2 regions of the Roseburia sp. OM02-15 genome follow, and region 2 is predicted to be linked to the other one. Evidence: riboswitches for the same ligand, from Rfam matches in the RefSeq annotation. Region 2 holds a riboswitch; the other holds the start of a gene.
The links. Region 2 has a riboswitch for thiamine pyrophosphate ahead of thiS (sulfur carrier protein ThiS). Riboswitches for the same ligand answer to the same signal wherever they lie in the genome.
Positions count from the first base shown of each region.

Region 1: it holds a riboswitch for thiamine pyrophosphate, as region 2 does, so the genes downstream of both, thiM (hydroxyethylthiazole kinase) here and thiS (sulfur carrier protein ThiS) in region 2, are expected to answer to the same signal.

Region 1 covers NZ_QULX01000001.1:209,407-214,189, reverse strand. The annotation lists gene DXB15_RS01065 (HAD family hydrolase) at 1-73, opposite strand, end outside; gene thiE (thiamine phosphate synthase) at 70-726, opposite strand; gene thiM (hydroxyethylthiazole kinase) at 713-1,534, opposite strand; TPP riboswitch at 1,750-1,858, opposite strand; gene DXB15_RS01050 (hypothetical protein) at 2,036-2,236, opposite strand; gene gltS (sodium/glutamate symporter) at 2,283-3,470, opposite strand; gene DXB15_RS01040 (TAXI family TRAP transporter solute-binding subunit) at 3,506-4,462, opposite strand; gene tyrS (tyrosine--tRNA ligase) at 4,660-4,783, opposite strand, start outside.
Region 2 covers NZ_QULX01000009.1:84,324-89,106, reverse strand. The annotation lists gene thiH (2-iminoacetate synthase ThiH) at 1-1,163, opposite strand, end outside; gene DXB15_RS10280 (thiazole synthase) at 1,177-1,953, opposite strand; gene thiS (sulfur carrier protein ThiS) at 2,172-2,378, opposite strand; TPP riboswitch at 2,615-2,721, opposite strand; tRNA gene DXB15_RS10270 (tRNA-Thr) at 2,904-2,976, shown strand; gene DXB15_RS10265 (hypothetical protein) at 3,060-3,434, shown strand; gene DXB15_RS10260 (LysR family transcriptional regulator) at 3,439-4,326, shown strand; gene DXB15_RS10255 (LVIVD repeat-containing protein) at 4,503-4,783, shown strand, end outside.

The sequences.
Region 1 (4,783 bases), on a different contig from region 2:
TCTCCCGCATCACATCTGTCTGCATAGTATCTTTCTGAAACACATTCTCCTGCATCACATTTTTCTGACTCATGCTTTCACCATCTTCTCGGTTGCAGCTTTCAGATTTTCTGCTGCCTTCTTGATATCCGGCTGTGCATAAATCGCACTGATCACAGCGATACCGCAAATACCGCTTCCAGCAAGTGTGTATACATTCTCCTGTGTGATTCCACCAATGGCAATGACCGGAATGGATACCGCTTCACAGATTGCTTTTAACGTCTCATGCGGCACTTCTGTCGCATCATCCTTAGAACCGGTCGGGAATACCGCGCCGACGCCCAGATAATCTGCGCCGTGTTTTTCTGCTAAAATCGCCTGCTCTACGGTCTGTGCTGACACACCGATAATTTTGTCCGGTCCTAATTTTGCACGGACATCTCCGGCTTCCATGTCGCTCTGTCCCACATGCACGCCGTCTGCATCCATCGCCAGTGCGATATCCACATTGTCATTAATGATAAATGGTACGTTATATTCACGGCAAAGCGCCTGCAAATCTTTTGCTTCTTCCATAAAATGCGCTTCATCCAGCTGTTTTTCTCTTAACTGTACAAAGGTCACTCCGCCATCCAGACTCTCCTTTACAACAGAATGCAAGGTTCTGCCGTTTAACCAGTGGCGGTCTGTGACTGCATATAAAAGTAACTGATCCTTTGTCAATGTATTTCTATTGAATTTCATATTTTGCCCCCTGCGCTAATGTTTCCGCGTTCATATTGTAAATGGCATCAATAATACGGTTGCGATAAGTGGAATTGCCATCGCCTTCCTGCATGTTGCGCCAACCGATCTCACCGGCAAGTCCCATCACACAGACTGCCGCCGCTGCTGCTTCCAGTTTATTATCCGGATTTGCGGTAATATATGCTGTCATCACACCGGATAACTGACAACCGGTTCCGGTAATTTTTCCCATCTCCGGTCTGCCGTTGCGGATGACATAACATTTCTCTCCATCGCTCACCAGATCAATCGCGCCGGTAATTGCCACGATAGAACCACTCTGCTTTGCAAAATTTTTCACAAAGGCAACTGCCTGATCCAAAGTGTCCTCTGTCACAGCGTCTGCCACATCTGCATCTACACCTTTTGTAGTACCGCTGCCGGATGCCAGTGTCTTGATCTCGGAAATATTTCCACGGATCACGGTTGGATGTAAGGTATCCATCAGTTCAATGGCAGTGTTGGTACGAAGTGCGGACGCGCCTGCGCCAACCGGATCAAGTAAAACCGGGTGTCCCAGCTCATTTGCACGTTTTCCTGCAAGTAACATTCCCGCGATCGTGCGTTTATTTAAGGTACCGATGTTGATATTCAAACCACCACAAATTGTAGTGATATCTTCTACTTCTTCTGCTTCATCTGCCATAATCGGGCTTCCACCACAGGCTAATAATACGTTTGCCACATCGTTGACGGTGACATAATTTGTAATGTTGTGTACCAGAGGTACCTGTGTTCTTACGTTTTCCAGACATGTTCCTAACATTTCTCTTTTCTCCTTAAAAAACAATCTATTCTCAAGAAATACATTGTTGTATGATTTTATAATCATCTTTTTAAAACATACTTCTCTATAACAACTAAAATTTCAAAATGTACTACTTTGCGATTCACACTCACGCTTTTCAAGGGCACATCCTTTTACAACAATAAAGCGGATACACCAAAATCGGTATATCCGCTTTATAAACAATACAAAAAATACTGCATCCGCTATATCCCTACGTTGGCATTATCCAAATCAGGTTACGGGTCCAGACCACTTAGTCCGCTCTCAGCCTGCTGTCGGCAAGCTCCCCTTTTTCTTATTCTCTTATCGTATTTTACAGATGAACTTCTGCAAAATTCCAACCCAGCAATTATCTGACGTTTTTCAACATCAAGCCCTTGTTGATTGACGATATTATAGCACTGCACCACTTTAATTGCAATAAGTATAAGCATTTTTCTTATACCATCTTAAAGATATCATTTTCAGCACAATTCTTTATTTTTTCTTTTTTCTAATATGAATCTCCGGGATCGCCACAGATTCATAAGTGATGGAATCCTGTTCTTCTTCGCCCTCTTCATCTTCCACTTCCGGTTCAGTATGTACCTCCGGAACTGCCAGATTTTCATATTTTACATCATAGGATTCGTGTGTTGTTTTCTTACCGTCCTGTTGTTTTTTCTTTTTCCAAAACATAGAGTTTCCTCCAAAGTAATATGTTTGTGTTTATTATAAGTTAAAGTTACAGCAAATTGATAAAAAATGTAATGATCAGACTGTTCAAAAAGTCTGCGAAAAGACTTCCGATCAGCGGAATGATCAGATAAGCCTTTACGGATGGTGCATAACGGTCGCAGATTGCCTGCATGTTTGCCATGGCATTCGGTGTCGCACCCATACCAAATCCGCAGGTTCCGGCTGCAAGTACTGCCGCATCGTAATCACGTCCCATAACGTTGAATACAATGAATCTGGCAAAGATAAACATCAAAAGTACCTGAACGGACAGCAGGATTACCAACGGCAATGCCAGTGCTGCCAGCTGCCACAGTTTCAGTGTAATCATGGCAATACCAAGGAACAGGGACAGACAGATACCACCGATATCGTTAATCTCACCCATGTAAATTGTAAACTTACCGGAATATTCTCCAATATTTCTAAACAACGCTGCCGCAATCATAGCTCCAATATAAATCGGGAATGTCATACCTGTTTTTGTCAAAAGCCATGAGAAAATTGTTCCCAGACCAATAGCAAGGATCAGCTGAAATACAGCTGCCGCATACATGGAAGTATGACGGGTATGTTTTTTCTCATCCTCTACCAGAAGGCTGTCATCCTCTGCTACTGCGGTGGTGATTAGGTTCTTTTTCTCCACCAGAGATTTACCGATCGGACCACCGATCAGACTTCCGGTGATCAGACCGAAAGTTGCCGCTGCTGTACACAATGTCGTTGCACCGGAGACATTAAAATCTTCCAGAACCGGTCCGAAAGCACCCGCGGTACCATGTCCTCCAACCATCGGGATAGAACCGGTACACAGACCAATCAACGGATCCAGGTTCAGGACTTTTGACATTCCTACTGCCAGGAAGTTCTGACACAGGATCAGTCCTACAACCAGTCCTAAGAACACGATCAGCGATTTACCACCGCTTTTTAAAACTTTAAGGTTTGCCTGAAATCCTACAGAAGTAAAGAAAAATACCATGCAGACTTCTCGCAACGTATCATCAAAGGAAACTTCTGCAATTCCGGTTCCATATAGTACGCAGGTCAGGATTGCAAAAAGCAAACCACCAACGACCGGCGCCGGAATACAGAATTTTTCCAGAAAATTAATTTTTTTCTTCAAAAATCTACCAAGTAACAGAACCAGTACCGCAATGGCAAGGGTCTGATACATATCTAAATGTAGTTCCATAAAAATCCTTTCAAACTTATCAACAAGTACCTTTTTTACTCATTCACAGTGATTCCATGTTTTTCGTAATAAGCCGCAGCTCCGTCATGGAATGGAATTGTCACATTTTCCGTCGCACTGGTTTCATCCAACTGAAGATCCAGCGGCAGGGAATACTGAATATCCTGCTTGCGGCTGAATAACTGTTCGGTCAGAGTTTCCACTGTTTTATCACTCAGCTCATCACTGACAAGCAGAAGTGATTGCACACCAACGGTTGTTGCCTCCTCAGACTGTCCGCTGTATGTATACACCGGAATTGTATACGGTGTATAGAAATCATACGCTGCCATCAGTTTCTGAATATGTGTCTCATCAAGTGACAGCAGACGGATGCCGCGCTGACGGGTCAGCTCCTCGATAACGGTTGTCTGTACACCGGCAGTACAGAACATGGCATCGATTTTTTCAGAAACAAGTGCCTCTGCTGCCTGGGTGTAATCCAGATTTTCACAGTCTACCAGTTCATCAGAAAGACCATAAGCCTCAAGGATCTGTTTTGCATTTCGCTCAGTTCCGGACTCTTCCTCACCGATACTTATTTTTTTGCCAAGCAGATCATCCACACTGTGGATGTCAGAATCCGCACGGACAACGATCTGGCAGGCTTCGGTATACAAAGCTGCTACCGCACTGTAACCGTGCAGTGGTTTTTTGTTAAAATCTCCGGTTCCGTGGTACGCATCGTCAGTCAGATCCGCCTGTGCGATCGCCATCTGAATGTAACCGTCAGAAAGCAGACGGATATTTGCTGCTGATCCCGCGGTTGCACGCACGGAAAACTGCAGACTGTCATCATCCTGAGCAACTACCTGTGTGTACGCATTTGCAAACGCAGAATACATACCGCCCACGGCAGCGGAGCCAAAACGGATGGATGTTGTGGATGTGCTTCCACAGCCCACAGCGAAAACCAGAGAGAGACTTAAGAATAGTGCTATTATTTTTTTCATGAAGTTTCTCCTTGTAAATTTACTATCAGTACAGTACATTCCTCTCCATTCAGATTACTTTTCATGCAAGGCAAGCATTATCACTTTCTGAATGCATGCAAGGAGCACACTGTAACTTACAGAAAGCAGAGCGAACATAGAAATATTATGCTGGCTCTGCCTGTCTGTTACTATAATCTGATCTTATTTTTCAAATCTTACTCAAAAATAATTTTGCGGTAGTTCTTTTTACCACGGCGTAATACAAAGTCTTCTTTGTTGATGTCTTCCGGTTTGTAGGAAGCTTCGATAGAAGCAACTTTCTCGCCGTTTACGGCAACT
Region 2 (4,783 bases):
GCATGATAAATCTCATCCACCGAACGGCCATCTGCAATCTCAAACTGATCATCGCCCTTGTCCTCAATATCTTCCACATGGCTTCCGATACCGGTGCTGACACCGGCAGAAATTTTCGTGGCAGCAATATCCACCAGATGATCCCGGACACGTTCGCATTCCCTGGTAGAAACCGTAATGCTTGCAAATGGCATAAACAGGCGGTAAGCACAGACTACCTGAAGCAGCTGACGTTCGTGCACATCCATTGGATTAATGCGGTCATTGTTGATGATCGGACGAAGCCGCGGGCAGGAAAAGGCAATCTCTGCATGCGGATATTTGCGCTGTAGCAGATAAGCGTGATAGCCGGTGGCAAAGGCATCTTTGCGGAAATCATCAAGACCGAGCAGAGCGGCGAAGCCGACTCCACGCATACCGCCCATTAAGGCACGTTCCTGTGCATTGACGCGGTATGGAAAAATACGCTTGTGCCCTGCCAGATGCAGCGTTTCGTATTTATCCGAATTATAGGTCTCCTGAAAGACGGTGACGTAATCAGCACCGCAGGCATGCAGATAAGCATACTGATCGGAATTCACCGGATAAATTTCCAGACCGATGACTTTAAAATATTTTTGAGCGATCTTGCATGCTTCTCCGATATATTCCACTGTTGACATTGTCGGGCTTTCTCCGGTCAGGATCAGAATCTCCTGCAGACCGGTAGCAGCGATAGCAGCCATCTCTTTTTCAATTTCCTCCGGTGTCAGACGGGCACGGTGGATTTTGTTGTGACAGTTGAAACCGCAGTAAATGCAGTAATTTTCACAATAATTGGCAATGTAGATCGGTGTGAACATGTAGACGCTGTTGCCAAAATGCTTTTTTGTCTCAATTTGAGCTGCCTGTGCAATTTCTTCCAGAAACGGAAGTGCGGCAGGAGAGAGCAGCGCCTGAAAATCTTCTGGGGTACGTTCCGAATGTGCCAGTGCACGTTTTACATCTTCTGCGGTATATTTGGCATAGTCATAGTGTTTCATGGCATCAATGACCTGATCCATGATATCGGAGCCGATATTTTGCATATCCGGCAGATAGGTCATGTGGTCAATACGGTTTTTCTTCTGATCTTCCAGAATTTCTTCACTTAAAATACTTTCGTTGATATGTTTGTTTTCCATGTCTGCATGCCTCCTAATCCTGTAAAAATCCAGTTAATGGGGAGGATGCGCTTGCGCCCCGTTCGATGGTGCGTCCAAGACCGGACAGATAAGCACTTCTTCCGGCTTCTATGGCTTTTTTGAAAGCTTCTGCCATCAGCGGCACATTTCCGGCAGTGGCAACGGCAGTGTTTGCCATGACAGCGGCAGCACCCATTTCCATGGCGTCACATGCCTGAGACGGACGGCCGATACCGGCATCTACAATGATCGGAAGATCAATCTCATCGATCAGGATCTGGATAAAATCTCTGGTGGAAAGACCTTTGTTGGAACCAATCGGAGAGCCAAGCGGCATGATGCATGCGGCACCTGCATCCACAAGGGCTCTGGCAGCGTTCAGATCCGGATACATGTAAGGCATCACGACAAATCCTTCTTTTGCAAGGATTTCCGTTGCTTTGATGGTCTCATAGTTATCCGGAAGCAGATATTTGGAATCGTGAACAACTTCGATTTTGACAAAGTCACCACAGCCTAAAGCTCTGGAGAGACGGGCAATGCGGACCGCTTCCTCTGCGTTTCTGGCGCCGGAAGTATTTGGCAACAGCGTGATATTTTCCGGAATATAGTCCAGAATGTTTGCCAGACCGCCTTCGTTGGCACGGCGCAGCGCCAGTGTAATGATCTGAGCACCTGCTTTTTCGATACAGGCTTGTACCAGCTCCAGTGAGAATTTTCCGGATCCCAGAATAAAGCGGGATGTGAATTCATGTCCTCCAAGTACGAATTTATCTTCGGTTGTGTTCATAGTAAATTACCTTCCTTTTCTTAAAAATTTTAACCGAATCAAGTAAGTCCCCTGCTTCAATTGCGAAAAGCAATAAGCAGTGGGTGGGGACTTGCTTGTATCAGGAGGAGTGCAAGCTCCTTCTGATAAACTGCGGAGCAGTTATTCGGTTATGAGCAAGTAGCGAAGCGGATTGCGAATATCCGCTTGACTGTTTGCATGATGTTTGGCTTATGGTTTTAAAATCCGCCTCCACCCATAAACATAACAATCTCCATGCAGTCGCCTTCTTTCAGATATGTGGTGGCATACTGCTCCTTTGGCAGAATTTCTTCGTTTAGTTCCACCACAATGCGGTTTTCACGGTACTGGTTGGCTTCCAGATAAGCGGTGATTGTTGTTTCTGTGGTCAGAACGACTTCTTTTCCGTTTACAGTGAGTGTCATAGGTTCTCCTTTCTAAGTTCGTGTGATCGCACACATTTTACGAATCGGCAGAAAATATAATGTAATCCCTTGATTTCTGTCAAAAAAAGAGTTCATGAAAGAAATACACCCGTGGTGGTGCACCCCTTCATGAACTCTTGTGTGTTCACTCTCAACTTTACTTTATTAATTTAGTTTTGTTCCTGATTCATTTGGGTCATAAAAAAGAGAGATACGCGGTCATGTATCTCTCAAATCTTTCATTCCTTATACATTCCTACGTTGGCATTATCCAAATCAGGTTCATGGGTCGAAGTTCCAAACTTCCTCTCAGCCTAGCATATAAGCTCCCCGTATGTGATTACAGATCTGAGTATAAAAATAAACGTCGAAAATGTCAATAGATTTTTGAAAAGAAGATAGAAAAATATGAGTTGTGTCAAAATTCTGACAAAAGCATTTTTTTGAGGAAAAAGACAAATGGGAAAAGTGTTGACAGTGTGGGGAAAATATTGTATATTAAACAAGTCAGTGATTACTGAACAGGCTGCCGTGGCACAGTAGGTAGCGCACCTCATTGGTAGTGAGGAGGTCACGGGTTCGATTCCCGTCGGTAGCTTAAAGCCGGAAACTGGAGTGATATCAGTTTCCGGCATTTTTTTTTGACAGCAAATCGTATGGAAGAAAACAGGGAGAAAAGCTATGGCAGTAAAAATTGATGGAATGACAAATGTACTGGTAGTGTACAATTCGGAGGATGCAGATGAGATAGATGTTCGTCTGCGCATGGAGAAGATTGCGTGCGTCAGAAAACGGATCGGTGCCGGAAAACACGGCAATTTTCTGATGGCAATGAATAATTTTGGCGAAGAACTGTATGTGCAGCCGGAGGATGAAGCTGCTGCCCGCGAGGTGATCGCAAAGTGGCGTCGGGAGAGACAGGAAGAGCGTGAAAACCAGAAACAAAATCCAGAGACAGAGAGCTCCGAAAAAACAAATAAAATGATTGTTCCGCGGATTCTGGCAGGAATTCTGGTTGTAGTTGTTGTTGCATTATATCTCACGCATATCAGGTAGCATTATGAATGATCTTCAGATTGAATATTTTCTGGCGGCAGCCAGAAATATGAGTTTTTCAAAGGCGGCACAGGAATTATTTGTGTCGCAGCCGGCCATCAGCCGTCAGATCCTGGCACTGGAGCAGGAACTTGGATGCCCGTTATTTGAACGGTTAAACCGCGGGATCGTGCTGACAGCAAACGGCGAAATGTTTTATGATTTTTTTGAGCGGTATCGGACGGAACTGTCAGATCTGAAACTGAGGGCAAAATTGTCTCTGGAAAATAAAAACCGGGTGATTCATCTTGGTGTGCTCAATAACTGGAATATTTCCGGAATTATTTTGCCGGTACTGCGGGAATTTGCCCGGCAGTATCCGGATATCAAGGTGGAAGTAAACAGCTATGAGCCACGGAGCTCCCAGGAAGCACTGCAAAGCGGTAAGGAGGATGTGATCGTCACTATTGAACCGAAGATTTTGAACATTCAGGGCATTATGCATGCAAAGGTGATCGATCTTCCCAGAGTTTTGATCTACAGCACGGCGAATCTGCCGGATACGGGAAAGAAACTGACGCCGTATGATTTCCGCGAGGATGAGTTTTTGACGGTGGCGGGAGAAGATAATGATTTTGTAACAGATCTGATCCGAAGCGTGTGTAAGCCTTACGGTTTTACACCGAAGATTCAACCGGTTCACAGTACGGATGCCATGATCATGGGCGTTCAGTGTGGACTTGGTGTGGCAGTGACGGATGCCTGGAGCCGGGCGCTGGATAATCCGGGATTTGCGTCGCTGGTGCTGGAATCCACTCATCCGCTCAGTGTGGTGTGGAAAAATGAGGAGAAAGATCCGGCAATTGATTGTTTTGTGGAATTGTTAAAGACTTCGATTCAGCAGTATCGTTAATGTTTTCCAAAAGCAATTTTTTAATATTTGGAAAACGTAAATCCATCTGGAAACAGAAATAGGAAAAGGAGATCTGGTATAACAAAATGGTTATAACAGTCTCCTTTTTATTCTATTTGACGTATGAAAGAATGTGTTTTAAAATAGAGTCACTAAGAAAAGAAGGAGGCAGAATTATGGCAGACAAATTTTATGCCAAGGGACCGGGAAACAACGGTTATATCAAAAACCTGGAAGTTCTTGATTTCAACCCTTGGAATGGTAAAAGTGGCGCTTTCCAGATGCAGGTTTACAAAACTGCAGAAGGAAAATACTATCTGTATGGTTCCTGTTTTGGCGGTACACAGAATGGTGTACTGATTGCTGATATTACAGATCCGGAGCATACCAGATTTGTAAAACATCTGCAGTTACTGGATCCGGAAGAGTATCCGACTACCTCTACACCAAAGATTCA